Regions from separate parts of the Nesterenkonia xinjiangensis genome, predicted to be linked through region 1. Evidence: riboswitches for the same ligand, from Rfam matches in the RefSeq annotation. Region 1 holds a riboswitch; each other region holds the start of a gene.
What was found. Region 1 has a riboswitch for thiamine pyrophosphate ahead of thiD (bifunctional hydroxymethylpyrimidine kinase/phosphomethylpyrimidine kinase). Riboswitches for the same ligand answer to the same signal wherever they lie in the genome.

Region 1 (7,455 bases):
TCCCAGGTGTACTCCGGCGGGTACCTCAGCCGCGACGACCTCAACGCGCTCTCCTCAGAGCAGGTGGTCGGCGATGTCTGCACCGTCTTCCTCCGCGCGGACGGCAGCTGGGAGGACATCGCGCTCAACCGCCGCGGCTCCGGTCCGGTGCCCTCGGAGCTGGTCCGCGTCCCGCGCCGGATCTGTGTGGTCAACGGGCCGCACAAGGTTCCGGCGCTGCGGGGAGCCCTCGCCGCCGGGCTCGTCACCGATCTGGTGCTCGACCAGATCTCCGCCGACCGGCTGGCCTACGGGCACCCGCGCGATCAGGCTGCTGGAGGGGCCTGATCAGTGCCCGCACGCCGCAGTTCCCCGCGGCAGTCCATCGAGGTGCAGAAGGTATCGATTCGGCCACAACCGTCGAGGGACTTCACAGGTTCTGCTCCTAGGGTCGAGAATCGAAGGGGTCGAGGTGCACCGACTCGACCTCCCCGGCGAGCAGCTCTGCCCCGGGATGGAATACGAAGGAGTGACCATGTCCGCTGGCCAGTCCACTGAGGCCGACAGCCGTCTCCTGTCGACTGATGGGCGAAGCCCTTCCCCCCGGCAGCAGCCCCGGCCCACCGGCGCCGCCCTCGCCCGGAGCGAGGAGCATGAGGACGACACCTATCAGCAGCTGCTGAAGCAGCTCCACACCAACGCCGGCAAGAACGGCACCACCGGGGTGGTGCCGCGGATGATCGACATCCGCCGACAGCTCACCGAGTTCCAGCTGCACTACAAGTTCGGCATGGACGAGGTCCTCACCAAGATCAACGTGCTGCGTGAGGAGTTCGAGCACACCCGCGACTACTCCCCCATCGAGCACGTGAACTTCCGGCTGAAGTCCCTGGATCGGATCCTGGACAAGGTGCAGCGCTACGGCTGCGAGCCGACGTTGGAGGGCATCCGTGGATCGATCCGAGACATCGCGGGCATCCGCATCACCACCTCTTTCGTCTCCGACGCCTACTGGGTGGCGGAGATGCTGTGCAGCCAGCCGGACCTGCGGGTCGTGGAGGTCAAGGACTACATCCGTAGTCCCAAGCCCAATGGCTACCAGAGTCTGCACGTGATCGTGCAGGTTCCGGTGTTCCTCTCGAATCGCACCGAGTTCGTCTACGTCGAGGTGCAGATCCGCACCGTCGCCATGGACTTCTGGGCCTCCCTGGAGCACAAGATCTACTACACCTACTCCGGCGAGGTCCCGGACGACATTCACGAGGAGCTGCGTGACGCCGCGGAGAAGGCTGCCGCGTTGGATCGCCAGATGGCTGAGATCAGGGACCGCGTGACTCAGCTCAAGGAGCAGGCCCCCACCTCTGGCCAGGGCGCCACCGGCCCCACCCCAGCCGCTGCCGACCGGCCCCGCACCGGGCCGTGGTTCCCGGATGAGGAGCTCTCGGAGGACGAGTTCTCCGGCGAGCAGGCCACCACAGCCGCCTGGAAGTGGGAGGACATCGCCCAGCAGGCCTCCTCTCAGCAGAACTGAGCTCAGAAGCGGCGTTCCCACAGCTGCGCGAAGTGCTGGATGGGTCCGTGGCCGCGGCCGACGTCGAGCCGCTCGGTGTCTCGCAGGGCCGCCGTCATCCATTCCTTGACCACAGGCACCGCCGTCTCCCAGTCCAGTCCACGTGCCCGCAGTGCGGCCAACGCCGAGGACACCGAGCAGCCGGTGCCGTGGGTGTTGGTGGTGCGGATGCGCTCCGAGACGTGCCGCCCCTCGGGCCTGCGCGTGCCGTCGTCCTCGGCCGGGTGGACCAGGATGTCCTCGACCTCGTCGTCGTCGAAATGTCCGCCTTTGGCGAGCACGACGACGTCATGGGCGTCCGCCACGGTGCGGGCCTGGCGGATCAGCGACTCGCCGTCCTCGGAGGGTGGTCCTCCGGCCAGGAGCGCCAGCTCCGGGATGTTCGGGGTGATGAGGTCCGCCCGGTGCAGAAATCCGATGAGCGCCTGCTCCGCGTCCGGTTGGAGCAACCGGTCCCCCGAGGTTGCGACCATCACCGGATCCACCACCAGCCAAGGCCGGCCCGGCAGAGCGTCCCACCAAGTGGAGACGGTCTCGATGACGTCCACCGTTCCGAGCATGCCCACCTTGACCGCGTCCAGAGAGACGTCATCGCTGACCGCCTCCAGCTGCGCCTGCAGGAAGGAGACCGGGGGCAGATGGATCTCCCGGACACCCTGGGTGTTCTGCGCGACCAGCGCAGTCACCACCGCCATCCCGTAGCCGCCGTGGGCGGCGAAGCTCTTCAGGTCCGCGTGGATCCCGGCTCCCCCGGTGGGGTCGGTCCCGGCGATGGAGAGGATGTTGGGAATCTCCCGTGGGGAGCCCGGAGCTGGGCGAGCAGAGGAGGGTGACGTCATCGGGGCATCCCTTCGCGAGCATGATCAGGATCAGGTTCAACGGGTGTGCTCTCAGCCTGAGCCGCTGTGCAGAGTCGCTCCGCAGGCTCAGGCACCCCGTGCCGCTGATCGAGTCTAGTCGACGAGGGCGTGCGGGACCTCACACGGTCTGCCCGACGACGGCACGTCCCGGACGGTGCTCAGAGCACGATCCAGCCCAGGAAGCCTGCACCGATGACGACCGCCCAGGCCGGCACCTTCCAGCTGTTCAACGCGACGAAGCAGGCCACGGCCACGGCCAGGGCGACCAGGCCGACGTCGAGCACTCCGGCGGTGAACACCGGGTCATAGAGCGCGGCCGCGAGGATTCCGACCACCCCGGCGTTGACACCCGTCAATGCCCGCCGTGCCAGCGGCGCACCCCGCAGCGCCTCCCAGAACGGCAGGGCTCCGATGACCAGCAGCGCCGCAGGCAGGAAGATCGCCCCCACGGCGATCAGTGCCCCGGCGGCACCGCCGGGTCCCTCGATCGTCGAGGCGCCCAGGTAGCCGGCGAAGGTGAAGAGCGGGCCGGGTACCGCCTGGGCGGCGCCGTAGCCGGCCAGGAAGACCTCCGAGTCGACCAGCCCGGGCCCGACCATCTCCGCCTCCAGCAGCGGGAGGACCACGTGCCCGCCGCCGAAGACCAGAGAGCCTGCGCGATAGAAGAGGTCCACCAGCTGGGCCGCCCCGTGCCAAGCGGCCGACCCGGCGGAGGCGACCAGCAGCGGCAGCCCCACCAGCAGGGCACCGAAGAGGATCAGCGCACCGGCGGAGACCTTCTTGGAGACCTTGACGGTGAAGGCGTCCTCGTCCCGGGGCTGAGGAGTCTCGGGACGCAGCCACAGCAGGCCGACCAGTCCGGCGACGGCGATCGCCCCCACCTGCACGAAAGGCTGCGGGACGAGCACCACAGTGATCATGGCCCCGGCGGCGATGCTCGCCCGGGGCGCATCCGGGGTGAGCGTCTTCGCCATGCCGAGCACCGCATGGGCGACGACGCCGACGGCGGCGGCCTTGAGCCCGTGGATCCAGCCCGCATCAGAGAAGTCCCCGAGCGTGGCGACACCATAGGCGAAGGCCACCAGGAGCAGCACCGAGGGCAGGGTGAAGGCGAACCATGCCGCGCACATCCCTCCCCAGCCGGCTCGCTGCAGACCCAGGGCCATCCCAACCTGGCTGGAGGCCGGCCCCGGCAGGAACTGGCACAGAGCGACGAGATCCGCATAGGCCTTCTCGCTCAGCCACCGGCGCCGCTCCACGAAGGCCTCACGGAAATAGGCCAGGTGGGCGACCGGACCGCCGAACGAGGTCAGTCCGAGACGGAGGAAGATGAGGAAGACCTCGGCGACGCTGCCGTCATGGCCTCGAGCGGGGACTGAGGGGTGGTGTACGTGGCTCACAGGACTCCAGACTGTCGAAGTCAGGTTAACGGATGGCGAACGTCACCGCCTCGTCCCGTTCTGCGGCCTGCGAGCGACGGGTGGACCCGCAGGCCGGCCACGGGGAGGTCAGTAGACTCTGGAGGCATGACCGAGCTGTCCCAGGCCACTGCCCTGCAGACCACCCGCATCATGGATCACCACCTCCATGGGGCGGTGGAGCTCGTCCCCGGGAGGCACGGGCTCCTGCCCCAGCGTCTGCCTGCCCACGCGCGCGCCCAGCTCCATGATCCGGGCACGGCAGCCGTGGCGGCGGCGCCGGCCGGTGTGCGGCTCCGACTGCGGACCAGCGCCCGACGTCTGTCGATGCAGGTGCTGCCGACCGACCTGGGAGCCCGTCAGGACCCTGTGCGCCCCGCGCCGGTGCATGATGTGCTGGTCGACGGCGTCCTGACCTCACGAGCGGTGGCGCACCCCTGCGACATGCCGGACGCACCATGGACGGTGGAGCTCTCCGATGCGGCGCCGACAGGGCTGCTGCCTACCGGAGAGAAGCTCGTGGAGATCTGGCTGCCGTATGAGGAGCCCGCCGAGCTGGTGTCCCTGCAGAGCGACGAGCCTGTGTTCCCGGTGCCGCCGGCCGGACCGCGCTGGGTGCACCACGGCAGCTCCATCAGCCACGGCTCCGATGCGGAAGGCCCCTCCCGGACATGGCCCGCCGTGGCGGCGCGGCTCTCTGGCCACGACGTGGTGAACCTGGGCTTCGGCGGCAATGCGATGCTCGACCAGTTCACCGCCCGCACCATCCGTGACCTGCCGGCCGAGGTGATCACCCTCAAGCTGGGGATCAACGTGGTCAACGGGGACGTCTTCCGGCTGCGCAGCTTCTCTCCGGCGGTCCACGGCTTCCTGGACACGATCCGCGACGGCCATCCGCACACGCCGGTGCACGTGATCACGCCCCTGTGGTGCGGCATCCAGGAGCTCACCCCCGGGCCGGTCGTCGCGACGGACCATACGGATGACGACGGCGGCGTGCGTCGGGTCTTCCACGCCACCGGGGATCCGGCACACGTCTCTGAGGGGCGGCTCGACCTGACGGTGGTGCGGACCGAGCTGACGCGCATCGTGACAGAGCGAGCCTCGACCGACCCGGACCTTCACCTGGTGGACGGCCTGGAGCTCTATGGTCCTGACGACGCACAGACCCGTCCTCTGCCGGATGGCCTGCACCCCGACACTGCGACGCACCGCTTCATCGGGGAACGTTTCGCCCGCGCAGTGCTGGCGAGCCCTTCGGGACGATGAACGACGGCGGGCCGTCCCGACACTGCGTCAGCGTCGCGGACGGCCCGCCGAGACGCTGGTGCGGATGTCCCGTCTTAGCACCTAGCTGGCCCTCACCTCTGGCGGGGCCTTCAGAGCACCTCTGCGTTGTGGGTATCGCTCAGCCGCCGATCATCCCGGCGACCTGGACCTCCACACTGCTTGCCTCGCCGGGAACACCGTTCTCGTCGAATCCGATCACACTGAGCGTGTAGAAACCGGGCTCAAGTCCTATGGTGTCGTACGCGATCGCCCGGTTGCCCTCGTGCGTGAGGCCGCCGTCGACGGTCTCTTCTTCGCTTGCCAGTGACCACCGGTACGTCTCAGCGCCATCCACCGGTTCCCAGGTCACGATCACCAGGTGGTTGAGACGGTTGATCTCGAGAACCGGGGCGTTCGGCGGCTCTTCGGTCTCCGTGAGCACTGGCTCGGGGCTCGGGGCGGGGGCCTCTGGCTCAGCGGGGTGGTGGCCGTCACCGGCAGCGGAGGCGGCTCCTGCTGTGCCGATGGTCAGTGCTGCGGCTGCTGCGGTGGCATAGAAAGTCCGTGTCATCATTGTCTCTCGGCACCCCTTCTGCGGTGTTCTCATTCTTCCGTGTGCTCAGTGAGCGCCGCCGCATCGCCGCACATCGAATGCCTGCGGTCCACGATTCCCGACGGACTCTGCACCCCACACTAGGGAAGATCACTCGCCTTGTTAAGACGTGACGTTCGATTCCATCGTCACGATGATGAGGCCGGTGACGAGTGAGTTCTGGCAGGAGAGCCTGCCGCCTTCACGCGTGCTCAAGCTCGGCCTCCGAAGGGTGATGGTCCCCGACCGACCGTCGCGACCTCCCCTATATCTGCAGCAGCTCGGCGATCATCGGCAACGTCACCACGCTCAGCACGGTGCCTGCCACCAGGATCGCCGCGGCCAGACGACCGTCTCCATCGTATTCCTCGGAGAAGATGAAGACCGTGGTGGACGACGGCATGGCCGCCATCAGCACCAGTGTCGCGGCCCAGACCGGCCCCAAGTGGTCCAGGAAAGGAAGCACCGCCAGCCAGGTGACCCCAGGCAGCAGCAGAAGTTTGACCCCCGTGCCCAGCGCGATCGAACGCTTGGGCACTCCGCCGCTGCGGATGCCCTCCAGTGCGGGGTGCATGGCCAGCCCTACGGCGAACAGCGCCAGCGGGACCGCGGTCTGTCCGATCATCTCCACCCCTTCCGAGAACACCTGGGGCGGGGCCAGCGGGGTCATCACCACCAGCAGTGCAGCGGCCATGGAGAGCGCGATGGGGTTCAGCAGCACCGCTCGGCGGACGATCGGCCAGAGCCGACGTCGCCAGGCAGAGCGGAACCCCACCTCTGAGGAGGTGTCCCCCGCATCCCCGGGACCCGGCGGCGTGGTCTCAGCCCCGCCGAGGGCCGTGCGGACCACCGGATAACCGGTCATGTAGATCATGTTGTGCACCAGATGGATGATGCCGGCAGCCAGTGCGGCCTCAGGCCCGATCGTGCTCAGCGTGATCGGGATGCCGAAGTAGCCGACGTTGCCGAAGGTGGCCGCCAGTGAAGTCGGCGCCGCCCCAGCACGGGCACGCGAACCCAGCAGATGGGCCGTGCCGTAGGTCCCCACGGAGAGCGCCAACGTGACCATCGCGGCGATGATCACCGCCCCCACCGGAAAGCGGCCGGTCGGAGGTGCGGCCACCACGGCGGAGAACACGAAGGCCGGCAGTCCGAAATAGAAGACGAAGGCGTTCAACGCACCCTGGAATCCGCGGAATCGGGAGGCGAAGCCCGCCAGGAATCCGACGACGAGCACGAGGAACATCGGGGCGATCGTCGTGAGCATGGAGAGCACCGTACGATCCTAGGTCATGGGTGGCACTCCCCCGGGCCTCGCCCAGCGGGGGCTCAGAACATGACGTCAGGGGGCCGGATCAGCTCAGGAGAGTCATTGCGGACATTGCCCACCGCACGGTCCACCTCATGCAGCGTCCACCCGCGAGCGACTTCCACAGCCCCGAGCCGCAGCCGCTCCACATCCGCCTCCGTGTCCTCCCGGCTCCGCTCCCCCGGAGCGATCCAGTCGGCCGCCTCGTCGGCGCTCATGGCCAGCGGCAGACGATCGTGCAGCTGGGCCAGCTCGGTGAGCACCGGACGGTCACCGTGGGCCGGGCCTGCGCCGTCCTCGCCGACATCGGGTGACGGGCCGGTGAGGATCGTGGTGGAGAGCACCCAGGCGTCCCGCCCCTGAGCCTCGCGCTCGGGGTCCTTCCACCATTCGTAGAGACCGGCGAAGAGGATCAGCGGCCGTTCACGGTCTCGGACGAGGTGCGGGACACGGACGGT
Region 2 (7,455 bases), 1.2 Mb from region 1:
CCGCGGCGCACCCGGTGAGCGCGAGCAGGCCGGACAGCAGTGCTGCAGGCACGGCGGATCTCCGTGCGCCGGACATCATTGCCGGCGGCACCATGCGATCTCGGCTCATCGCCCCTCCACTGGTGGCCTCACCTGGGTGTCTGTCCTGCGTGCGAGCGCGCCTCAGCGTCGAACATCAGCTCAGCATGGCGCAGACAACCTCTGACAGTACCTCATCCGTGGAGGGCCCGCGATGGTGTCACTGCAGGGCGGCGGTGAGCCGGAAGACGTTGTCCAGGTATCGCACGTGCCAGGGACGCTGCCTCCACTCCTCCAGATGCAGCTCCGTCGAGATCGCCATGTAGCCGGCGAACACCTCCTCCACCTCCAGGACCTTCTGCTCGTCGGCCACCATCAGCGTGACCTCCAAGTTCAGCGAGAAGGAGCGCATGTCCATGTTGGAGGACCCGATGACCATGACGTCGTCGTCGATGATCATGAACTTCGCGTGGAGCACGTCCGGGTCCGGGTAGCGGAAGATCCGGACCCCAGCGGCCAGCAGCGCCTCATAGTAGGACTGCTGGGCGTGCTGGACGGTGAACTGATCGGCCTTCTTCGAGACGAGCAGGATGACCTCCACATTCCGGTGCGCAGCATTGGTGACCGCGTAGAGCAGCGAGTCGTCGGGCACCAGATAGGGGGTGCAGATGACCAGTCGATCGGTGGCCTGATAGATGAGGTCGTTGAACAGGCGAAGATTGTTCTCATCGGTGAAACCGGGGCCCGAGGGGACCACCTGGGCCAACGCCCCGCCTGCGGCCGCCTCGTCGGCCTCAGTGTCCACCAGCAGCTCCTCACCCAGGTTCTCCCCGGTCTCGGCGTACCAGTCCGAGGCGAAGACGATGTCCAGGCCTGTGACGGCAGGTCCGGCGAGGACCACATTCAGCTCCACCCAGCGGCGCCCCATCCGGAAGGCCGAGGGGCGCTGATAGTGCGGCTCGATGAGGTTGGTGGACCCCGTCAACGCCTTCTCCCCGTCCACCACGACGATCTTGCGGTGGTTGCGCAGGTCCAGCCGGGAGAACCGGCGGCGCAGCGGCCGGACAGGCAGCACCCGGTGCCATTCGATGCTGGAACGCTTAAGCCTGCGTTTGAGGCGGTGGTATCCCTTGACTCGCATCGTGCCCAGATGGTCATAGAGGAACCGCACCTGGACCCCGCGCTCGGCGGCGCGCTCCATGGCGTCCAACACCGGGCCGGCATACTCGGAGTCGTCACCGACGATGTAGAAGAGCACATGGACGTAGTCCTCGGCCCCGTCGATGGCTTCGACCATCCACTCGAAGGACTTCTTGTAGTCCGAGATCAGCTCGATGCGGTTGCCCTCCTGGATGGGGAAGGCACCGAGCTTGCGGTTCAGCGCGGCAGTGGCGCCCAACTGCTCGTCCTTGTCCCGCAGCTGGTCAGACAGGTCCATGTGGCTGGTCGCCTCCAGCAGGGACTCGTTGATGCTGCGCTGACGCTCCTGACGCCGTGCGGAGAGCTTGTTGCGGCCGATCAGCAGGAACAGCGGCAGGGCGACGATCGGGATGAAGAAGATCGCCAGCAGCCAGGCCATGGCGGTGTTGGGCCGGCGGTTGTCAGGGATGATGCCGAGCACGGCGAGTCGCACACCGACCTCGAGCACGAGGATGATCAGCAGGATCCACTCAGGGAGTCCCTCGATCCCCAGCCCGCTCAGTGGCCACAGCATCGTCAGCTCCGTCCGTCTCTCATCGTCGCTCCGCCCTGATCAGCGCCGCATACGGCTCACCATCCTACGGTGTCAGGTGTTCTCTCCGGCCCTCTGAGCGGCCTATGCTGAGGGACATGGCTGAGCACTTCCACGAGGACTCCGTCGCCGCCGTCGCCGTGCGGATCGACGTCGAGCACCCTGACGGACTGATCTTTGACCCGCACCAGCCGCAGCTGCGGGTCACGGATCTCGGTGCCGTGCGCGGCGACGGGGTCTTCGAGACCATGTACGCGGTGGAGGGCCGGGTCCGCAAGATCGAGGCCCACCTGGAGCGGTTGGCCCGCTCTGCGGACATCCTGGACATCAGCATCCCTCCGGCGCAGAGCTGGCGGGCGGCCGTCGAACTGGGCTTCGAGGAGTACCGCACCCGCGGCGCCCTGCCGGATGAGCTGACCATCAAGCTCGTCGCCACCCGCGGGGTGGAGGGCGAGCCGGCCTCCGACGATCCTGCCTTTGCCGGGACGTACTGGGCGCTGCTGAGCCCGGTGACCGAGGCGATGCGCGCCACCCGGGGCCAGCCGGTGGGCGTGACCCTCCTGGACCGCGGCTATGACTCCACCGCCGCCGAACGCGCACCCTGGCTGCTGCTGGGGGCGAAGTCGCTGAGCTACGCGGTCAACATGGCCTCGCTGCGCTGGGCGAGGCAGCATGGCTTCGACGACGTCATCTACACCACCTCCGACGGGCAGGTCCTGGAAGGACCCACCTCCACGGTGCTGATCGTCACCCGCGGGGCGAACGGCGCCCGCCGACTCACCACCCCGGTGCTGGAGACCGGCATCCTGCCCGGCACCACCCAGGGCGCGATCTTCACCGCCGCCGAGAAGGCCGGGTGGGAGCTGGGCTACGGGCCGCTGACTCCGCAGGACCTGCTCGACGCCGACCATCTCTTCCTGGCCTCCTCCGTGCGCCTGGTCTCCCCGGTGGCCCGCCTCGACGACGCCGAACTGGCCGTGGACGACGAGCTCACCGCTGAGCTGATCGATCTGCTCGCCGAGGACCTCCCTGTCAACCACCCGCTGGACTGAGCGCGGACTCCTGCACCTCGGAGCCGCGCCGCTCCGGGATCTGCAGGCCGAGGTGGTCGCGCAGCGTGGTGCCGGTGTATTCGCTCCGGAACCGGCCACGGCGCTGCAGCTCCGGGACCACGTGCTCCACGAAGTCCTCGATCCCTCCCGGCAGGGTGGGCGGCATGAGGTTGAAGCCGTCGGCGGCGCCGGAGTCGACCCAGCGTTCGATCTCGTCTGCGACGGACTCCGGGGTGCCGACCATGGTGCAGTGCCCTCCCCCGGCGGCGAGCCGTCCCAGCAGCTGCCGGACCGTGGGCTGTTCGGTGGCGATGATCCGCAGGATCGTCGCGTAGCGGCCCTTGGGCCCGGTGAACTCCTCCAACGGGGGCAGATCCGGGACCGGCGCGTCCAGCTCCCAGCCCGAGGCGTCCTGACCGATGAACACGCTCAGCTGGCGCAACGAGGCTTCGGTGGGCAGCAGCTCGTCCAGAGCGGCCTGCTTGGCCCGCGCCTCAGCTATGGTCGAGCCCACGTAGGTGACCAGCCCGGGCATGATCGCGGTGCCGCGGGGCTCACGGCCGACGGTGGCGAGCCGACGTCGTACGTCGGTGCTGTAGTCCAGTGCGGCCTCGGCGTCGTAGGCGACGGCGTAGATCGCCTCCGCGTGACGTGCGGCGAGGTCCCTGCCCTGCTCCGAGGCCCCGGCCTGGAAGAGCACCGGCCGGCCCTGCGGCGGGCGGGGCACGTTGAGCGGCCCCGCGACCTGGAAGTGCTCGCCTTGGTGGTCGATGGGCGCGATCATGCCACCGTCGGCGTAGCGGCCGTCCCGCTCGTGCAGCAGGGACTCCTGCGGCCAGGAGTCCCAGAGCCGGATGACGGCGTCGATGAACTCCTCGGCCCTGGCGTAGCGTTCTGCATGGGCAGGCATGGACGGATAGGAGTGGTTCTGCGCCTCGGCGTCGAACATGGAGGTCACCACGTTCCAGCCGATGCGCCCGCCGGTAATATGGTCCAGGCCGGCGAGCAGCCGGGCCGCGTGGAACGGGGTCCAGAACGTGGAGGAGACCGTGCTGACCAGCCCAATCCGTTCGGTGTGCTGACTCATGGCGGAGAGCAGCGTCAGCGGCTCCAGGAACCAGGTGGGGCCGTCCTCGACAGCGCCGATGCCCAGCGAGTGGCCGTCGGCGAAGAACACCGCATCCAGCTTCCCCCGCTCGGCGGTGCGGGCCAGGTCGATGTAATAGTCGACGTCGCCGAGGCGCTCGACAGCGGAGTCCGGGGCGCGCCAGGCGGCCTTGTGGTGCCCGACGCCGAAGAGGAACAGGTTGAGCTTGACCTCCGGTGCGACCGCTCCCATGCTCAGCCCTTCACCAGCCCGCCATCGACGATGAGGTTCTGTCCGGTGACCCCGCGGGACCACGGGCAGGCGAAGAACAGCGCGGCGTCAGCCAGCTGCTCCGGAGTGGTGACCGTGCGCAGCGGAGTGCCGGCGGCGATGGCGTCGAAGACCGCCTCCGGAGTGGCGGCGGAGGCGTCGGTGGTGCGCAGCAGCCCACCGGAGACCATGTTGACGGTGATGCCCTCGGGGCCGAGGTCGTCGGCGAAGGTGCGGGTCAGCGAGAGCAGGGCCGCTTTGGCGGCGGTGTAGTCGTGGTAGGGCACCACCGGGTGCTGGAAGAGGTTGGTGCCGATGGTGATGACTCGGCCCTGGCCGGCTTCGCGCATCCCGGGCAGTGCCGCTTGGATGAGGTTCAGCGGACCGGTCACGGAGCCGGCGAACTGGGCCTCGAACTCCTCGGCGGTGATCGCATCGGCCTTGGAGCGGGCGTCGCCGGTGAAAGCGAAGTCCACCAGGGCGTTGTTCACCACCGTGGTCACCGGACGCTCGAAATGCTCCCTCGCGGTGCTGATCAGGCTGCGGACCTGCTCCGCGTCGCGGACGTCGGCCTGCACCGCGAGCGCCCGCTCCGGGTGGGCGGCGGCGATCTCCTCGGCGGCGGCCTGCGAGGAGTGGTAGTTGACCACCACCCGGGCGCCTTCGCTGAGGAAGGCGCGGGTGATCGCCGCGCCCAGGCCGCGGGCGCCGCCGGTGACGACGACGACCTGTTCGCTCAGCGGCAGCGCGCCGTCGTCGTGCTGGGAGGTGACTTCTGTGGTGATGGTGGCGGTGCTCATGCGTGCCTCTCGTCTCGAGGCGAAGGCAGCCCGCAGGCGATGTGCGACGTGAGCCTGCGGCCATCTGCGGACCGATGCTCACCGCCGCGATGCGGCCAAACGCCGCACCAGCCGGACGATCCCTTCGCCAGTGCTAACTGGATCAGGTTCGACGGGTGTCATCTCAGCCGCAGTGCGCGGCACCCCGTGTCACAGCCTTCATCTCATCACATGGCGGGCGTCACAGCCAGTCGATGACAGGACGGGCCGTCAGCCGGCGTCCCGCAGACTCCTGAGCCCTCTGGGCTCCGTGAACGTTAGCCCTGCGGGATCTCCCGGGCGTTGGCCAGCACCGGGAGCCTCTGCCGGGCAGCGGTGACGACGTCGGCGTCGAGGTCGGCCACCAGCAGCTCCGGGGCCTCGCCAGCCTCGGCGAGCATCTCTCCCGTGGGCGAGACGATCATCGAGTGACCCACCCCGGTGGGCGCCCCTTCCACCGCCTCGACGCCGGCGGCCGAGGGCAGGCCCTGGCCGCAGGCGATCACGTACTGCGTGGAGTCCAGCGCCCGGGCACGAGCCAGCAGCCGCCACTGGTCCACCTTGCCCGGCCCGGCACCCCACGACGCCGGCAGGATGGTGGCGAGCGCGCCGGCCCGGGCGTGGGCGGTGAACAGGTTCGGGAAGCGGATGTCATAGCAGGTCGCCAGCCCCAGCGTCTGCCCGTCCAGAGCGAACCGGGCCGGGGCCTCGCCGGGAGCCACGGTCTTGGACTCCTGGAAGCCGAAGGCGTCGTAGAGGTGGATCTTGTCGTAGGCGGCCAGCACGCCGTTTCCGGTGCCGTCCACTGCGCCGTCCACCACGAGCAGGGTGTTCGTCACCCGCTCGCGGCCCTGCTCCCCCGGCTGTGCGGGGGTGAACATGCCCGCGACGATCGCGACCCCGTGGCGCTCCGCGATCCGACGCAGTTCGGTGCCCCAGGCTCCGTCGACAGGCTCGGCGATGGGCGTCAGCGAGTGTCCGAAAGCGCGCTGCACGGCCTCGGGGAACACCACCAGACGGGCGCCGGCCTCAGCGGCCTGCGCCGTCCACTTCTCCACGAGCGCCAGGTTCTGCTGCGGGTCCTCACCGGTGACGATCTGTGCTGCTGCGATACGCATGGGCCCAGCCTACGTCGCAGCGCCGCGTCCCGGGAGCGCGGGCCGAATCCCTCCCCTGGTTCCGCAGACGCCTCAAGCTCAGAGGAATTCGTCAGCGATGCGCTGCAGCTCCACCACATGGTCCTGCCACTCGGCATCCTCGGCCGGGGGCATGTTGTCATTGCCGTCCTGCATGCCCACGGCGCCGTCGAGCTGCTCACGCAGGATGTCGGCATGACCCGCGTGCCGTGCGGTCTCAGCGATCAGGTGGACCAGCAGCCGCCCCAGAGTGGTGCGCCCGTTCTCTCCCCACCAGGGCACCTGGGCGGGCGCACCCAGGCCCAGCTCGGCGACGGCGTCGTCGGTGGTCCGCCAGGAGGTGCGGTAGAAGTCCCGCACCCACTCGCGGCTCTCCTCCTGAGTCGCGTAGAGGTCCGCGTTGAGGGCGGCGCCGGCCTCCAGCCACGGCATCGGCACCGGACTGGGACGGCCCAGCGGTGCGGTGAAGTAGCCCATCTCCATGCTGGCCACATGTTTGACCAGGCCCAGCAGGTTCGTCCCGGTCGCCGTCAGCGGCCGGCGGACGTCATGCTCCGGGACGCCGTCGAGCTTCCACAGCAGGGCCTCACGGAGCCCCTGCAGGTAGCGCAGCAGCATCTCTGGCTCAGCATCATCATCGCTCATGGGGGAACTGTAAGAGCTGCCTCATTCCCACGGCACCGTTCCCCGGCCGCACCCTGACACCACCCGCACATGGCGGGCTCTCTCTGCTCTGCGTCTTGTCCCCGCCCTGTTCGTTCGTCCCCGTGGAATTGCACGGGGACGAACGAACAAGACGGGGACACATGACGCGTCGCGGGGGCCGGAGAGCCTCAGTCCTCCTCGTCCGCGTCTTCCTCGTCAGCATCCTCGTCCGCGTCCTCGGGATCCGTGTCCTCGAGCTCCTCGACGTCGACGCCGGTGTCGGTGCCGTCGTGGCCGGCGTCGTCCTCCCAGCCGACCTGAGTCCAATCCGTGGTCTCGAAGAGGCTCGGACCGTAGTTCGCGAGCCCCTCCCGGAAGGCGGTGATCACCGGACCGTTGGCGTAGGCGAGGTAGTGGAAGTACTCGCTGAGCGCCTCCTGCTCCAGGGCCTGCGCTTCGGCAAAGCGCTCATCGTCGTCCTCGATGCCGAACAGCTCGCTGATCCGGTCGTCGAGCTCCTCGTTCCCCAGCCCGGTCAGGTTTCCGTCACCAGTGGAGTAGAACTGGTTGGGGGCACTGGTCGGGTCCGCCCCGGCCTTGCCGTAGCACATGTTGACCAGGCCGAAGTCACGTCCGCCGACGACCTCGCCGAACTGCCCCGACCCCTGGTTGTTGACGTCCAGGTTCATCCCGGCAC
Region 3 (7,455 bases), 1.6 Mb from region 1:
GACGACGTCTGGGGCAGCGCCGGGCCGCTGGGGATCGCGCCGTTCCAGGTCTGGCTCCGCCAGTCTGGAGCTCATCTGGCGACCGATGAGGGTGAGCTCGGGTTCGCCGTTGCCGAGGCGCAGGCGTACTTCGAGTACTTCAAGGACCTCCTCGACGCCGAGGTGCTTCCGCCGGCGGCCGTGATCCAGGAGGACCGCGCCGCTCCCGAGGAGCAGACGCTGAGCGGCACGGGACGAGAAGCGCTGGCGACACGATGGACGAACCAGGCTGTCGGCTCGGCACAGGCGAGCGGGGCGTCACTGGAGCTGCTCCGGTATCCCGGGAGGAGTGACTCGGACGACGACCCCCTGTGGCTGAAGTCGTCGATGTATCTCTCCGTGCCTGCGACCACGGACCACCCCCAGGAGGCGCAGCAGTTCATCGATTTCTTCGTGAACTCCGAGGACGCGGCGCGGATCGCCCAGGTCGAACGGGGAGTGCCTCCCAATATGGCAGTCCGCGAGCTGGTGGTGGACGACCTCGATGACCTGGACGCCGAGACGGTCGACTTCATCGAGCAGCTGGAGGCGGAGGAGGCGGAGCCTGAGCCCCTCGCCCCAGTCGGCAGCTCCGACTTCCAGCCGACGGTGGACCGGTACCTGATGGAGGTCTTCTTCGACCGGCTGAGCCCGGAGCAGGCGGCGGAGGATCTCGTGGCGGAGCTGGAGGGCCAGCTCGGATGAACGTCAGGGCGGAGGAGCGTCAGTGCCGCAGCCGGGTTGTTCGGAGCCTCGGGGTGGGGACGGTGCTGTCGCTGGCTCTCGTCAGCTGCGGAGAAGGTGGGGCCGACGACGGTGACGTCAGCCTGAGCTTCACCTGGTGGGGGCCTGACGCACGGCACGAGCTCACCCAGGAGGTCATCGACCTCTACGAGGAGGAGAACCCCCACGTCAGCATCGAGCCGAGTTTTCGGGAGTGGGGCGGGTACTGGGACGCACTGGCCACTCAGGCCGCCGGCGGGGACCTCCCGGACATCGTCCAGATGGACAGCGGCTATCTGAGGACATACGCAGATCAGGGCAGTCTTCTGGAGCTGGAGACGGTCGACACCTCGCGCCATGACGAGAGCGTCGTCAGGAACGGGATGATCGACGACGAGCTGTTCGCGGTGACCATCGGCATCAACGCCACGGTGATGGCGGCCAACGTCACCCTGTTCGACGAGGCCGACGTGGACCTTCCCGATGACACGACGTGGACATGGGAGGACTATGCCGAGGTCAGCAGCGAGCTGGACGATGCGCTGCCTGACTCGCACGGAGCCGAAGGACCCTTCGGCATCGCGACCCTGGAGATGTGGCTGCGCCAGCAGGGCAAGGAGATCCGCAGTCCTGACGGTGACGATGTCGGCTTCACCGTGGAGGATGCCGCACGCTACTTCGAGCTTCAGCTCGAGCTGATGCAGCAGGGGGCCTATCCCGGCGCTGACGTGATCTCCGAGAACCAGTCGGCCGGTCATGAGCAGTCCCTGGCCGGGCAGGGGCGCGCGGCCCTGAGCACCTGGTCCTCCAATGAGCTGCTGGCGATCGCGACCGCCACAGGAGATGAGTTCACCCCTCTTCGACTGCCCAGGCAGAGCGAGAGTCCGAGCCGTCCTGACACGTACTACAAGTCCAGCATGTATCTCTCCGGTTCCGCCGGGACGGAGCATCCGGAGGAGGTCCAGCACTTCATCGACTTCTTCGCGAACTCGACTGCGGCGGGAGAGATCCTGCGGACAGAGCGGGGCGTGCCGCCGAACGCCGACGTCTTGGACGCGGTGCTCCCGGGCCTCACTGGTCTCGACGCCGACATCGCGGAGTTCCTGCGGGGCATGGAAGGGGAGGTGGGGGATCCGCCGCCCCTGCCGCCCTCTGGGGGAGCCGACTTCGGTCAGATCGTGCAGCGTTATGAGCTGGAGGTCTTCTTCGAGCGGCTGTCCCCTCGTCAGGCGGCGGAATCGATGGTGGAGGAGATGAGCGTGTGAGCGGGTACGGCACGAGTCAGGTGAGCAGAGATCCGAGTTCCGGGGTCGATCGCCGCACGTTCCTGCGGTTCGCCGGCGGAGTCGGGGCGGTCCTCCCGCTGGCGGCGCTGACCGGCTGCGGCGGTTCCGCGACCGCAGAGGGTCACGTCATACGCATCGCCTACCAGCAGTTCGGCTCCGGCACGCTGTGGGAGGACTGGATCAACGCCGCGGCAGAGCGCTACACGAGCCAGCATCCTGATCGGATCGTCGAACTGGTGCCGATCGTCGCGGCCGAGAACGACTACTACACGAAGAACGAGCTGCTGATGTCCTCGCCGCGGACCTCGCCGGACGTCGCCTACGCGGACACCTTCATCCTGCTCTCCGACGTCGGGGCGGGCTATCTGCAGCCCGTCGACGAGTTCGTCGAACAGTGGGGCGACTGGCAGGAGATCGCCCAGGCCTCACGCGATGCGGTCAAGGCGGAGGACGGCCTCACCTACGCCGTCCCCACCCATACCGACACGCGAGCCATCTGGTTCAACAAGGAGGTCTTCGCCCAGGCCGGCCTCCCCGAGGAGTGGGCGCCGCAGGACTGGGCGGAGATCCTCGAGGCGGCCCGGACCATCAAGGCCGAGCTGCCCGACGTCGCGCCGATGGTCATCTACTCCGGAAAGCCCCAGGGGGAGAAGGCCTCCATGCAGGGATTCGAGATGCTGCTCTACGGCACCGCCTCCACCCTCTATGACGAGGACACCAGCCGGTGGGTGATCGGTTCCGCCGGGTTCCTGGAGTCGCTCCAGCTGCTGGAGACCGTCTTCGAGGAGGAGCTGACCCTCAGCCTCGCTCAGAACCTCGACCCCAACATCAGCGAGACCATCTATTCCCGGCTGCTGCCGGAGGCTCAGCTGGGAATGGTCATCGACGGCTCCTGGGTCTCCCAGAACTGGGTGGAAGGAGGCACCAGCCCCTGGCCGGAATGGACCGAGACCATGGGTCTGGCCCGGATGCCCACCCAGCACGGCCAGGACCCCGGCTTCGTCACCCTCAGCGGCGGGTGGTGCCTGACCCTGCCGGAGTACTCCTCGGACCCGGAGATCGCCTTCTCCTTCATCGAAGCGCTCTGCGAGAAGGACGTGATGGTCGACTTCACCATCGCCAACAACTACATCACCGTCCGAGAGGACGTCGCCGCCGACGAGCGATACCAGAGCTACTCGCCCACCGCAGAGTTCTTCACCTCGCTGCTCGAGGGCGCCCATTACCGGCCTGCGCTGCCGGCCTATCCCGAGGTGTCCAACGCCATCCAGGAGGCTATGGAGGCCGTGATGACCCGATCCCAGACCCCTGAACAGGCGGCTGCCGCCTACGACGCCGCCGTCACCGACATCGTCGGCCCTGAGAACGTGCAGGACGAGTCGTCATGAGCGCGCCGACCGCCACGCAGTCCCAGATCCATCGGCCCGACGCCAGCGGCGAAGGAGGGCCTCCACGGCAGAATCGCACCATCGGGGACCGCCTCACGTTCGGCCGGGCCGTCCCCATGGTTCCCGCGCTGTCGCTGCTCGTGCTGTTCATGGCAGGCCCCATCCTGTACTCGCTCTGGCTGGCCTTCACCGACTCCGCGATCCGCGGCGAGGGGGCGGCGGAGACCTCCTTCGTCGGGTTCGAGAACTTCACCGACGCCTTCACCGACTCTCAGTTCTGGAACTCGGTCGGGCTGACGCTCGTCTTCACCGTGGTGTCTGCGGTGATCGGCCAGAACCTTCTCGGGCTGTTCCTCGCACTGCTGATGGAGAAGGCCCACCGGGCCGTGACGTTCGTCATCACCGCCATCGTCATCGCGGCGTGGATCCTGCCCGAAGTCGTGGCCGGATACCTGCTCTACACCTTCTTCGCCGACGAGGGCAGCCTCAATGTGATCCTGGAGTCCATCGGGCTTCCGCAGCAGGACCTGCTCTTCAGCCTTCCGATCCTCGCAGTCGCCTTCGCGAACATCTGGCGGGGCACGGCGTTCTCCATGCTGGTCTACTCGGCGGCGCTGGGCAGCATCTCCGCGGAGATCCAGGAATCGGCGTCAGTGGACGGGGCCGGCCCTCTGCGCAGGTTCTGGTCTGTGACCCTGCCGCTGCTGCGCCCCGCCGTCGCCACCAACCTGATGCTCATCACCCTGCAGACACTGTCCGTCTTCGGGCTCATCTTCATCATGACCGGGGGAGGGCCCGCGCAGCAGAGCCAGACCCTGCCGCTCTATATGTATGAGCAGGCCTTCTCCTACGGGCAGCTCGGCTACGGAACCGCCGTGGCCCTGCTGCTCCTGCTGATCGGCGCGGTCGCCTCGATCGCCTATCTGCGGCTGCTTCCCGAGGAGGACAAACGATGACCACCACCTCAGCACGTCGGACCGCGCCGGCCAGGGGCGGCAAGGGCCGCAGGGCACGGACTACGGAGACGGCCTCGACACTCGTCATGGCGTTCATCGGGGCCATGTTCCTGATTCCTCTGCTCTGGGTGGGGCTCGCCGCCTTCGATACGGACGCGTCCCTCGCCGTCTCATGGCCGGAGCGATGGAGCCTCGGCAACTTCAGCGCCATCTGGAACGCCGAGACGACCTTCCGGCCGATCGCCAACTCGCTGATCCTGTGCGGCGGCGCCACTCTGGTGACCATGACCGCGGCGGTGCTGTGTGCGTACCCGATCTCGCGGTATCGGTTCCGTGGCAAGCGGTCCCTGCTGCTGACCATCATCTTCTCCACCGGCCTGCCCATCACGGCGATCATGATCCCCGTGTACTCGCTCTTCGTGCAGGTCAACCTCATCGACTCCATGTTCGGCGCGATCCTTTTCCTCGGCGCCTCCTCGCTGCCGTACGCCATATTCCTCACCAAGGGGTTCATGGATGCCGTGCCCATGGAGATCGAGGAGAGCGCCTGGACCGAGGGTGCCGGAGTCTATCGGACGCTGTGGGCCGTGGTGATGCCGCTGATGCGGTCAGGGCTCGGAGTGGCCACGATGTTCACCTTCGTCATGATGTGGGGGAACTTCTTCGTCCCCTTCATGCTGCTGCTCAGTCCGGACAACTTGCCGGCGGCCGTCACCCTCTATACGTTCTCCTCACAGTATGGCCAAGTCGCCTACGGCCAGTTGGCGGCGTTCTCGCTCTTCTACTCCCTGCCGGTGATCGTGCTCTACCTCTTCGTGGGCCGCAGCCTGGGGACCGGCTTCATCGCAGCGGGCGGAGTGAAGGGCTGACCCACTAGAATGGAACCTGCATTCCGTGGGAGCCCGGGCCGGCCGGGCTGAGAGGGCGAACCCGCCGACCACTCGGACTCGATGCGGATCATGCCGCCGTGAGGAGGAGCTGTGGGCGTCACTGTCGTGGGAGCGGGCGTCGTCGGGCTGCTGTCAGCCTGGCAGCTGAGGCGCGAAGGGCACGCGGTCACGATGATCGCCCCCGAGATCGCCCGGGACGCCAGCTACGCCGCCGCCGGGATGCTGGCCCCGATCAGCGAAGTCCAGTATGGGCAGGACAGGCTCTACCCGCTGATGACCGCCGCCCGGGCCGAGTACCCGGCCTTCCTGGCCACGCTGGACGCCGCCGTCGACGCCCCCACGGGGTGGCGGGAGAACGGCACCATCCTGCTGGCCGCGGACCGCTCCGACCGCGACGCCGTCGCCGACCTCGTCGCCGTCCAGCAGGCCCACGGCATGGCCGTGGAACCGCTGACCTCCGGCCAGCTGCGCCGCCGCGAGCCGGCACTCGCCCCCGGCATCTCCAAGGGCTGGGACGTGCCCAGCGACCACCAGGTGGACCCCCGGATGCTGGCCAGCTGTGCGCTCGCCGCCCTCGAGGGTCCGCTGGATCCTGCTCGATTCCCCGACGCCGGCCCGCCCGCCCGACGCGTGGAGGCGCGGGTCACCTCAATCGGCGGCCCCGACGCGGAGGGCTCCCACACGCTCACCCTCGACGACGGCACGCAGCGCACCGCGCAGAAGGTCCTCCTGGTGCCCGGGCTCGGCTGCGCCGACATCGCCGGCCTGCCCGCCCGCGCCCCGCTGGATCTGCGGCCCGTCCACGGAGACGTGCTGCGCCTGCGGGTGCGTCCCGGCCAGCTGCTCCCCGGGGAGGACCACGTCCTCGGCGCCACCGTCCGGGCCAAGGTCGCCGGCCGCAACGTCTACCTGGTGCCACGGGCCGACGGCGGGCTGGTCATCGGCGCCTCCTCGCGAGAGGATGGCATGCCCGGCACCCACGCGGGCTCCGTGCAGGAGCTGCTCGACGACGCCGTCGCCGTGCTGCCCGCCGTCAAGGAGATGGAGCTGGAGGAGATCACCACCCGGGCCCGCCCCGGCACCCCTGACGACATCCCCTACCTGGGCCGGCTGGAAGGGGCGCCCGACGTCGTCATCTCCACCGGATACTCTCGACACGGGATCCTGCTGGCACCGCTGGCCGCACGGTTGGCCGCCGCGTTGCTCAGCGACGACGGCGAGGCCGCACTGAGCGCGGCGGACCGGCAGATGCTCGCCTATATGAGCCCGACACGGTCGCTGACCGCACCAGAGATGACCCCCACAGGATTGTGAGACCCATGCTCACCGTGACCATCAACGAAGAAGACGTGAAGCTGCCCGAGGGGGCGACAGTCGTCGACGCCGTCGCGCAGACCACCGGGCGCGAGCTGAGCCCCGACGGCACCCCCGCCGACGGCGGCCGCCTGGGTGTGGCGGTGGCGATCAACGCCGCCGTCGTCCCGCGCAGCGCCTGGGCCGCCACCGTGCTGAGCCACGGCGAGGAGATTGAGATCGTCACCGCCGTGCAGGGCGGCTGAGCCGCCCCCTGACCCGAAGAGAGCACCATGACCACAGCCACCACTCCTCCCTCCCTGCAGGTGGGCGACTACACCTTGCAGAACCGCCTCATCATGGGCACCGGCGGGATCACCGACCTGGACGCCCTGGAGCAGGCGCTGCTCGCCTCCGGCACCACGCTGACCACTGTGGCCATGCGCCGCTACAGCCCGGAGACCAAGACCAGCGTGTTCGCCATGCTCGAGCGGCTCGGCATCGACGTGCTGCCCAACACCGCCGGCTGCTACACCGTCAAGGACACGGTGCTCACCGCCGAGCTCGCCCGCGAGGCGCTCGAGACGAACCTCATCAAGATCGAGGTCATCGCCGATGAGCACACTCTGCTCCCGGACGTCATCGAAACTCTCGAGGCCACCGAGCAGCTCGCCGACCGGGGCTTCATCCCCATGGTCTACACCACCGATGATCCGGCCGCGGCCGTGCGCCTCGAGCAGGCCGGAGCCGCCGCCGTCATGCCCCTGGGGGCGCCCATCGGTACCGGTCTGGGCATCCTGAACCCGCACAACATCGAGCTCATCGCCTCCCGGGCGAACGTGCCGGTGGTGCTCGACGCCGGCATCGGCGCCGCCTCCGAGGCCGCGCTGGCCATGGAGCT
Region 4 (7,455 bases), 930 kb from region 1:
TGTTGCACAGCCGCCACGCGGTGCGCACCGCCATCGGGTAGCCGGCGTCCTCGGCCTCATCGGCGAGGTAGCGGTACCCGAACTCCGGATCCTCCCGGTGAGCTTCGATCAGCGCGTTGAGCCGGTGGGCTTCTTCCCATTCGGCGTCAGTGATGGGGTTGGCCAGCCATCGGTAGTAGGGCTGGCGGGCGATCTTCAATACCCGGCACGTCACCGCCACAGGAACACCTTCGATGGCGGCGAGATCGCCTACGAGCGGGTAGAGCCTTTTGACGGCAGATTCGCCTGCGATAAGTACGCTGCGGCCCGGCGCAGCACCAGGTTCTGCTGCTCTAGCAGTCGGTTACGCCGACGCAGCTCACGCAGCTCGTCCTTCTGATCCGTGGTGCGGCCCTCGCGCTCACCAGCATCCGTGGCGTCCTGACGCATCCAGTTCGTCAGGGTCGCGTAGCTGATCCCGAAATCAGCTGCGATCTGCTTCAGACTCACACCGGCCTCGCGGTTCTTCGCGACCGCGACAACATCTTCCCGGAACTCCTCCGGGTACTTTCCTGCCGTAGGGACATCCTCTCCTGCCCAGCACTCACGGCGCTAAACATCAGATGTCACCTGTTCCTGCATCAGCCCCGCTGGCACCACCACGTGACCCTGGTCAGCGCAGCCCACCTGTTCATCACCATCCAACGCCTGGCAGCCGACCCAAAAGCCCCAGGGGCAGCCTAAGCTTCTGCCAGCTGCTGATCGAGCTCCAAGCAGCAATCATCCGAATGCTCAGCTGCTGCCCCTACTGCCAACGCGCCGGACCCACCTAACAAAGTACTACTAGGACGGACAGCCCACGAGACGTTAGCCTGGAGGCACTCCCGCAGCGGAGGAGGGCCCGTGGGCGAAGTAGTGATGTACGCGTCGGTCTCGGTAGATGGCTTCATCGCGGACGCGAATGATCAGCCCGGGCCGCTGTTCGACTGGTTGCTCAGCGGTGACGTGCCGTTGGACGAGAGCGGCGTCTTGAAGGTGTCGCAGACGTCCTACGACTACGTCCGGCCGTACTGGGACCAGATCGGGGCGACGATCGTCGGTCGCCACGTCTTCGACATGACGAATGGCTGGGACGGAACACCTCCCGGTGTTCCCCATGTCGTCGTCGTGACCCACCGAGGCAGGCCCGAGGGGTGGTATCCCGAGGCGCCGTTCTCATTCGTCGACGGCCAGGTGCTCACCGCAGGACTGGTCGACGAGGTGCGCATGGACGTCGCACCTGTCGTGTTCGGGTCCGGCAAGCGCTACTTCGGGCCCGTGGACGCACAGCACCTGCTGGAGGATCCTGAGGTGGTGGTTCAGGGCGACGGGGTGCTTCACCTGCGCTATCGGGTGCGTCGTCGAGCGATCTGAGCAGGTACCCGACGAAGTGGACTGCGGACGGTGACACCAGATCAGGCCTCTGGGCCCGTCCGCGAAGGTCGGGTCTTCCGCGCGTCAGCGGCCCGCCCTAGGGTGGCGGTCATGGACACTTCTGACGCAGAGCGCCTCCCCGCAGACCACTCATCCGCCGCCGAGACGCCGAGCTCATCGCTGGCCCGCTCGGGGCCCGACGTCGGGGCCCCGAAGGCCGCCGCCGTCGACGCCTATGTGGAGCAGGCCGTGGTCCGCCCTGGGCCCGAGTTCGCCGCGGTCCAGCGCCGGGCGGAGGAGGGCGGGCTGCCGGCCATCGAGATCTCCGCGGCCCAGGGCAAGCATCTGGAGCTGATGGTGCGGATCTCCGGGGCCCGGCAGGTGCTCGAGGTCGGCACGCTGGCCGGCTTCTCCACGTTGTGGATGGCCCGCGCCCTCGACGACGGCGGCGGCATCGTCACCTGTGAGGTCGAGCCCCACCACGCCACCGTCGCCCGGGCGAACCTGGACGCGGCCGGCGTGGGGGAGAAGGTGGACATCCGTCTGGGCTCCGCGGAGCAGACCCTGCAGTCCCTGGTGGAGGAGGTCCGCACTGGGACGCGCGAGCCCTTCGACCTGGTGTTCCTCGACGCCGACAAGGCCGGCAACCCGCGCTACCTGGAGCTGGTGATGGAGATGGTCCGGCCGGGCACCGTGATCATCGGGGACAATGTGGTCCGCGACGGCGGGGTGCTCGAGGCGGACTCCGACGACCCAGACATCCAGGGCATCCGGCGATTCCTCACCATGCAGGGCGAAGATCCGCGGCTCGAGGCCACAGCCGTGCAGACCGTCGGAGCGAAGAGCTGGGACGGGTTCAGCCTGGCGGTGGTCACCCGAGGCTGAAGCTCAGGACTCCGTCACCGGCGGCCCCACCGGGATGTCAGGCTGCAGGTACACGTTGCCGCCGGAGGCCGTGAACTCCCGGCTCTTGGCAGCCATGCCCTCGGCGACGATGCCCCGCTGATCCTCCGCCGAGCCGAACTCGTCACGGATGTCCTGGGAGATCCGCATGGAGCAGAACTTCGGCCCGCACATCGAGCAGAAGTGCGCAGTCTTCGCCGGCTCGGCGGGCAGGGTCTCGTCATGGAAGGCCTGCGCGGTCTCCGGGTCCAGGGAGAGGGCGAACTGGTCCTTCCAGCGGAACTCGAACCGGGCCTTCGAGAGCGCATCATCACGGTTCTGGGCCGCCGGGTGCCCCTTGGCGAGGTCGGCGGCATGGGCGGCGATCTTATAGGTGATCACTCCGGCCCGGACGTCCTCGCGATTCGGCAGGCCCAGATGCTCTTTGGGCGTGACATAGCAGAGCATCGCCGTGCCGTAGCGGGCGATCTCCGTGGCGCCGATCGCGCTGGTGATGTGGTCGTACCCCGGTGCGATGTCGGTGACCAGCGGTCCCAGCGTGTAGAACGGGGCCCCGTGGCAGCGCTCCTGCTGACGCTCCACGTTCTCGCGCACCAGATGCAGCGGGATGTGGCCTGGACCCTCGACCATCACCTGCACATCGTGACCCCAGGCGCGCCCGGTCAGCTCCGCCAGGGTGTCCAGCTCGGCGAACTGTGCCTCGTCGTTCGCGTCGGCGATGGACCCGGGGCGCAGCCCGTCGCCCAAAGAGAAGGCGACGTCGTAGGCGGCGAAGATCTCGCAGAGCTCGTCGTAATGGGTGTAGAGGAAGTTCTCCCGGTGATGTGCCAAGCACCAGCCGGCCATGATCGAGCCGCCCCGGGAGACCATCCCGGTGACGCGCTCCGCGGTCAGCGGCACATGACGCAGCAGCACGCCGGCGTGGACGGTCATGTAGTCCACACCCTGCTCGCACTGCTCGATCACCGTGTCCCGGAAGACCTCCCAGCTCAGGGCGGAGACGTCGCCATGGACCTTCTCCAGAGCCTGATAGATGGGCACCGTGCCGATCGGCACCGGAGCGTTCCGCAGGATCCACTCCCGGGTGGTGTGGATGTCATCACCGGTGGAGAGATCCATGACGGTGTCGGCGCCCCACCGGTTGGCCCACCGCAGCTTGTCCACCTCCTCGGAGATCGAGCTGGTGACCGCCGAGTTGCCGATGTTGGCGTTGATCTTCACCAGGAACTCCCGGCCGATGACCATCGGCTCGGACTCGGGGTGGTTGATGTTGGCCGGGATGATGGCCCGGCCGGCGGCCACCTCGCGGCGGACCATCTCCGGCTCGCAGCCCTCGCGCAGCGCGGCGAAGCGCATCTCCTCGGTGATGATGCCGCGGCGGGCATAGTGCATCTGGGAGACCCTGCGCCCCTCGGCGGCTCTCCGCGGGGCGGGACGTCGGCCCCGCCACTCCTCGCTCGCCCCACCGCGGCGGACGGCCGAGCGGCCGTCGTCGCTGAGACGGCGGCCCCGGCCTTCGTACGTGACGGTGTCACCGCGCGCCGTGATCCATGGGTCACGGAACGGCGGCAGGCCCTCGAGGGGGTCGCCCCCGGGACCTGCGGTCCGGTAGACGTCCACAGGCTCGTGGACGGAGCCGTCCGGGGCATCATGGAGGTGAACCCGGGTCACGGGGACCTCCATGCCCTCGCTGTCGCTGACGCTCGCCCGTTCGTGGGCAGGGTGGACCTCCATGGTGGGGGAGGTGGAGACAGAGGTGTGCTGAGAGAAATCGCTCATGATGAGCCCTCACTTCCTACGCCGGCATGACCCGGTCAGGTTCGACGGTCCAGGCGTGCATCGCCTGATCTCAGCCCCTGCAGGGGCACCCGTGTGGACTCGTCGAGCGTAGCCCACTGCACGGCGCGGACGTCGGCATATGACGCGTGACCTGGGAGGACGGGAGCGCGTCGGGTGTCGGTCGTGCATCGCGTCACGTGTCCCGGGTGCATCCCGTGGCCGCGAATCACGGGATCTGGAGGTGCTCGTCGGCGCGCCCCGGGCAGATGCCGTCAGACGTGGCCACTCGAGAAGTGTGGGGTGCGGAGAAACGTTGACGCCGGGAGAGGAAACGGCACCGCAGACGCGACGAGGCCCCCGGCCAGATGACCGGGGGCCTCGTGCTGTGGGCGGAGGATGGGGGATTTGAACCCCCGAGGGCGTGAACCCAACACGCGTTCCAAGCGTGCGCCATAGGCCGCTAGGCGAATCCTCCTTCAGCGCTCGATCTGCGGGTGCGAACACCCGGCGTCGCGAGAGCAGACTCCATGCTAGCGGAGAACAGCAGGAAAATGCACATCGTGCCCGGATCTGGGTTCCGGCGGGTGCTCAGCTGGCGTGTGTGGAGCCCTGCGGGCTACCATGGTTGCCGGCCCCACGTGTGGTGTCATCCTGCTGAACTCCCCCAGGACCGGAAGGTAGCAAGGGTAGGCGGGCTCTGGCAGGTGCACGTGGGGCCTCCTCATGCCTCCGGGCGGAACCACGAACTCCCCCTCCGGGATGACGACGACGCCGTGCTTCCTCCCTACCGTGGAGCACATGACTGATCCCACGCCTCGACGCACACCGTCTCCGCTGCTCCAGATCTGCCGTGGTCCCATCGGCCAGGGCCTGGCGAGTGGCGCCGTCGCACTCATCCCCGTCCGCCGCTACCCGCGCTGGCTGCGGGAGACCATCGTCTGGGCCCCCTCGATCACGATGGCGGGGATGTTCCTCTGTCCCGAGCAGGCGCAGCGGATCGCCCGGCAGATCGGGCTGGAGGGCGACGAGCGAGCCGAGCCCCCTCGATCCGAGGCCGACGGCGAGGCCGAGGCCGAATGCGAGTCCCCGCTGGCCGTCCGTCTGGCTGCCGCCGGATTCTTCGGAGGTGCCGCCTACGCCGTGATGCGCACGGGCCTCTGGGCAGACACGGCACTGGAGTCAGGGCTGCGCCGGCTCCGTGTCCCCGCACCGCGGGTAGTACTGGCACTGGCCGGAGGTGTCGTCACCTGGAGGATCGCTGAGATGGAGCGCCGACAGGCGGACGGGCAGGGCACCCCCGGCTGACGCGCGCGGGACCTCCGGACTTCCTGGACAATGGGGCAGGCGCATCCTGTGACCCGGGACGCACTGACCTCTTCAATCCGGCGGACGCCCACAAGGCGGACCGCCATGACCGGAAGGCTGACCACGTGTCCGAGAACCCCACCCCTGAGGCTCCGGCTTCGTCTCCGAGCCCGAGCACGCCGGGCTACACGATCGGCGACTACCTGCTCGACCGGCTCGCCGAACTGGGCCTGACCGAGCTCTTCGGCGTCCCCGGTGACTTCAACCTGCATTTCCTGGACCACGTGGTCGCCCACCGGGACATCCGATGGGTCGGCTCCGCCAATGAGCTCAATGCCGGCTACACCGCCGACGGTTACGCGCGCATCCGCGGGATCGGTGCCTTCCTGACCACCTATGGCGTCGGTGAGCTCTCCGCGATCAACGCCCTGGCCGGCTCCTACGCGGAGTCAGTGCCGGTGGTGCAGATCGTCGGCGCCCCGCCGAAGGAGACGCAGGCGTCCGGACGCAAGATCCATCACTCGCTGGGCGACGGCGACTTCAAACACTTCCTGCGCATGGCCGAGGAGGTCACCTGCGCCCACGCCGATCTCGATGCCGCCACCGCCACCTGGGAGATCGACCGGGTCCTGCGCGACGTCGTCTTCCGCCGTCGCCCCGGCTATCTGATGCTGGCCGCCGACGTCGCCGCGGTCCCCGCCTTCCCTCCGTCGGAGCCGCTGACCACCGACCTGCCGGTGACCACCCCCGGTGCGGAGGCCGCCTTCGAGGAGGCGCTGCGCCGCTTCCTGCCCGGCCGGCGCACCGCCGTGCTGGCGGATCTGCTGGTCCACCGGCTCGGTGCCACCGAGGAGCTCGCCTCCTTCCTCGCCGACTCGAACCTGCCCTTCGCGACTCTGGCCTGGGGTAAGACCCTGGTGGACGAGTCCGATGAGAACTTCGTCGGCATCTACTCCGGGGCGGCCTCGCAGCAGCGGGTCAGGGACGTCATCGAAGGTGCGGACGCACTGATCACTCTCGGAGTCGAGTACACGGACAACACCACCGCCGGATTCTCCATGGATCTGGACCCCGCTCGGCTCATCGACGTCTCCCGCTTCGGAGCACGCATCGGCGACGAGGTCTTCACCCCGATCTCCCTGGAGCGGGCGCTGGCTGTGGTGCACCGGGTGGTGGTCGACCTCGACGACGTCGTCCCCATGCCTGCCGCCCAGGCGCCCGAGCCGGAGGCTCCACGCCACCCGACCGAGGGCCCGCTCACCCAGAACGGAATGTGGGAGATCCTGGCCTCCCAGCTGGAGTCGGAGAACATCGTGGCCGCCGACCAGGGCACCAGCTACTTCGGCATGGCCACCCACCGGTTCCCGGCCCGATCCACCTTCATCGGCCAGCCCATGTGGGGCTCCATCGGCTACACGCTGCCGGCCATCCTCGGGGCAGGCCTGGCCGACCGCAGCCGCCGGCCCATGCTCCTGATCGGCGACGGCTCCGCCCAGCTGACCATCCAGGAGATGGGAGTGATCATCCGCGAGAAGCTGCCCGCCGTCATCGTGCTGGTCAACAACGACGGCTACACCGTCGAGCGCGCCATCCACGGCCCCGACGAGATCTACAACGACATCGCCCCCTGGCGGTGGGAGCTGGTGCCGCAGCTCTTCGGCGCCACGGAGGAGGGCCACCTCTTCCGCCGGGCCACCACCGAGGCCGAGCTGCTGCAGGCCTGCCAGGATGCCATGGAGAACCGCGAGAAGCTGGTGTTCATCGAGGCCGTGACCCACCGCGATGACATTCCGCAGCTGTTGGAAGATGTGGCCAACGCGTTGAAGCGCTGACTCTGGCCTGCTGTGATGCCCGGTCCGGGTGCAGTTTTCTGCACCTGGGTCGGGCAGTTGGATGGCTCGCGGACTCATTCCAGGCGGCATAGGCTCGAAAGCGATGACCACGACACCCCAGCTCCAGGCCAGCACGACGCCCGACGACGGCGTCCGGCTCAGCCTGCGGGCGCGTCTGGAGCGGATGGTCACGGAACTGATCTCGGTGATCATGGGGTGGGCGGTGTGGATGCTGCCGATGGCG

Region 2: it holds a riboswitch for thiamine pyrophosphate, as region 1 does, so the genes downstream of both, HNR09_RS09470 (3-oxoacyl-ACP reductase) here and thiD (bifunctional hydroxymethylpyrimidine kinase/phosphomethylpyrimidine kinase) in region 1, are expected to answer to the same signal.
Region 3: it holds a riboswitch for thiamine pyrophosphate, as region 1 does, so the genes downstream of both, thiO (glycine oxidase ThiO) here and thiD (bifunctional hydroxymethylpyrimidine kinase/phosphomethylpyrimidine kinase) in region 1, are expected to answer to the same signal.
Region 4: it holds a riboswitch for thiamine pyrophosphate, as region 1 does, so the genes downstream of both, thiC (phosphomethylpyrimidine synthase ThiC) here and thiD (bifunctional hydroxymethylpyrimidine kinase/phosphomethylpyrimidine kinase) in region 1, are expected to answer to the same signal.

The regions. Positions count from the first base shown of each region.
Region 1 is NZ_JACCFY010000001.1:3,278,017-3,285,471, reverse strand. It holds gene HNR09_RS14710 (sugar-binding transcriptional regulator) at 1-327, shown strand, start outside; gene HNR09_RS14705 (GTP pyrophosphokinase) at 515-1,510, shown strand; gene thiD (bifunctional hydroxymethylpyrimidine kinase/phosphomethylpyrimidine kinase) at 1,513-2,388, opposite strand; TPP riboswitch at 2,379-2,497, opposite strand; gene chrA (chromate efflux transporter) at 2,568-3,809, opposite strand; gene HNR09_RS14690 (SGNH/GDSL hydrolase family protein) at 3,936-5,096, shown strand; gene HNR09_RS14685 (hypothetical protein) at 5,236-5,670, opposite strand; gene HNR09_RS14680 (AEC family transporter) at 5,954-6,955, opposite strand; gene HNR09_RS14675 (SOS response-associated peptidase) at 7,018-7,455, opposite strand, start outside.
Region 2 is NZ_JACCFY010000001.1:2,081,813-2,089,267, reverse strand. It holds gene HNR09_RS09490 (hypothetical protein) at 1-52, opposite strand, end outside; gene cls (cardiolipin synthase) at 239-1,732, opposite strand; gene HNR09_RS09480 (aminodeoxychorismate lyase) at 1,849-2,802, shown strand; gene HNR09_RS09475 (LLM class flavin-dependent oxidoreductase) at 2,783-4,141, opposite strand; gene HNR09_RS09470 (3-oxoacyl-ACP reductase) at 4,144-4,959, opposite strand; TPP riboswitch at 5,061-5,156, opposite strand; gene HNR09_RS09465 (carbon-nitrogen hydrolase family protein) at 5,256-6,095, opposite strand; gene HNR09_RS09460 (DinB family protein) at 6,174-6,758, opposite strand; gene HNR09_RS09455 (ABC transporter family substrate-binding protein) at 6,947-7,455, opposite strand, start outside.
Region 3 is NZ_JACCFY010000001.1:1,644,434-1,651,888, forward strand. It holds gene HNR09_RS07495 (ABC transporter substrate-binding protein) at 1-723, shown strand, start outside; gene HNR09_RS07500 (ABC transporter substrate-binding protein) at 786-2,006, shown strand; gene HNR09_RS07505 (substrate-binding domain-containing protein) at 2,003-3,415, shown strand; gene HNR09_RS07510 (carbohydrate ABC transporter permease) at 3,412-4,371, shown strand; gene HNR09_RS07515 (carbohydrate ABC transporter permease) at 4,368-5,240, shown strand; TPP riboswitch at 5,256-5,362, shown strand; gene thiO (glycine oxidase ThiO) at 5,352-6,575, shown strand; gene thiS (sulfur carrier protein ThiS) at 6,581-6,820, shown strand; gene HNR09_RS07530 (thiazole synthase) at 6,848-7,455, shown strand, end outside.
Region 4 is NZ_JACCFY010000001.1:2,343,541-2,350,995, forward strand. It holds partial or broken gene HNR09_RS10640 (IS3 family transposase) at 1-564, opposite strand, end outside; gene HNR09_RS10645 (dihydrofolate reductase family protein) at 883-1,392, shown strand; gene HNR09_RS10650 (O-methyltransferase) at 1,504-2,277, shown strand; gene thiC (phosphomethylpyrimidine synthase ThiC) at 2,281-4,029, opposite strand; TPP riboswitch at 4,071-4,177, opposite strand; tRNA gene HNR09_RS10660 (tRNA-Ser) at 4,465-4,549, opposite strand; RNA gene ffs (signal recognition particle sRNA small type) at 4,702-4,798, shown strand; gene HNR09_RS10670 (hypothetical protein) at 4,873-5,379, shown strand; gene HNR09_RS10675 (thiamine pyrophosphate-binding protein) at 5,505-7,211, shown strand; gene HNR09_RS10680 (sensor histidine kinase) at 7,315-7,455, shown strand, end outside.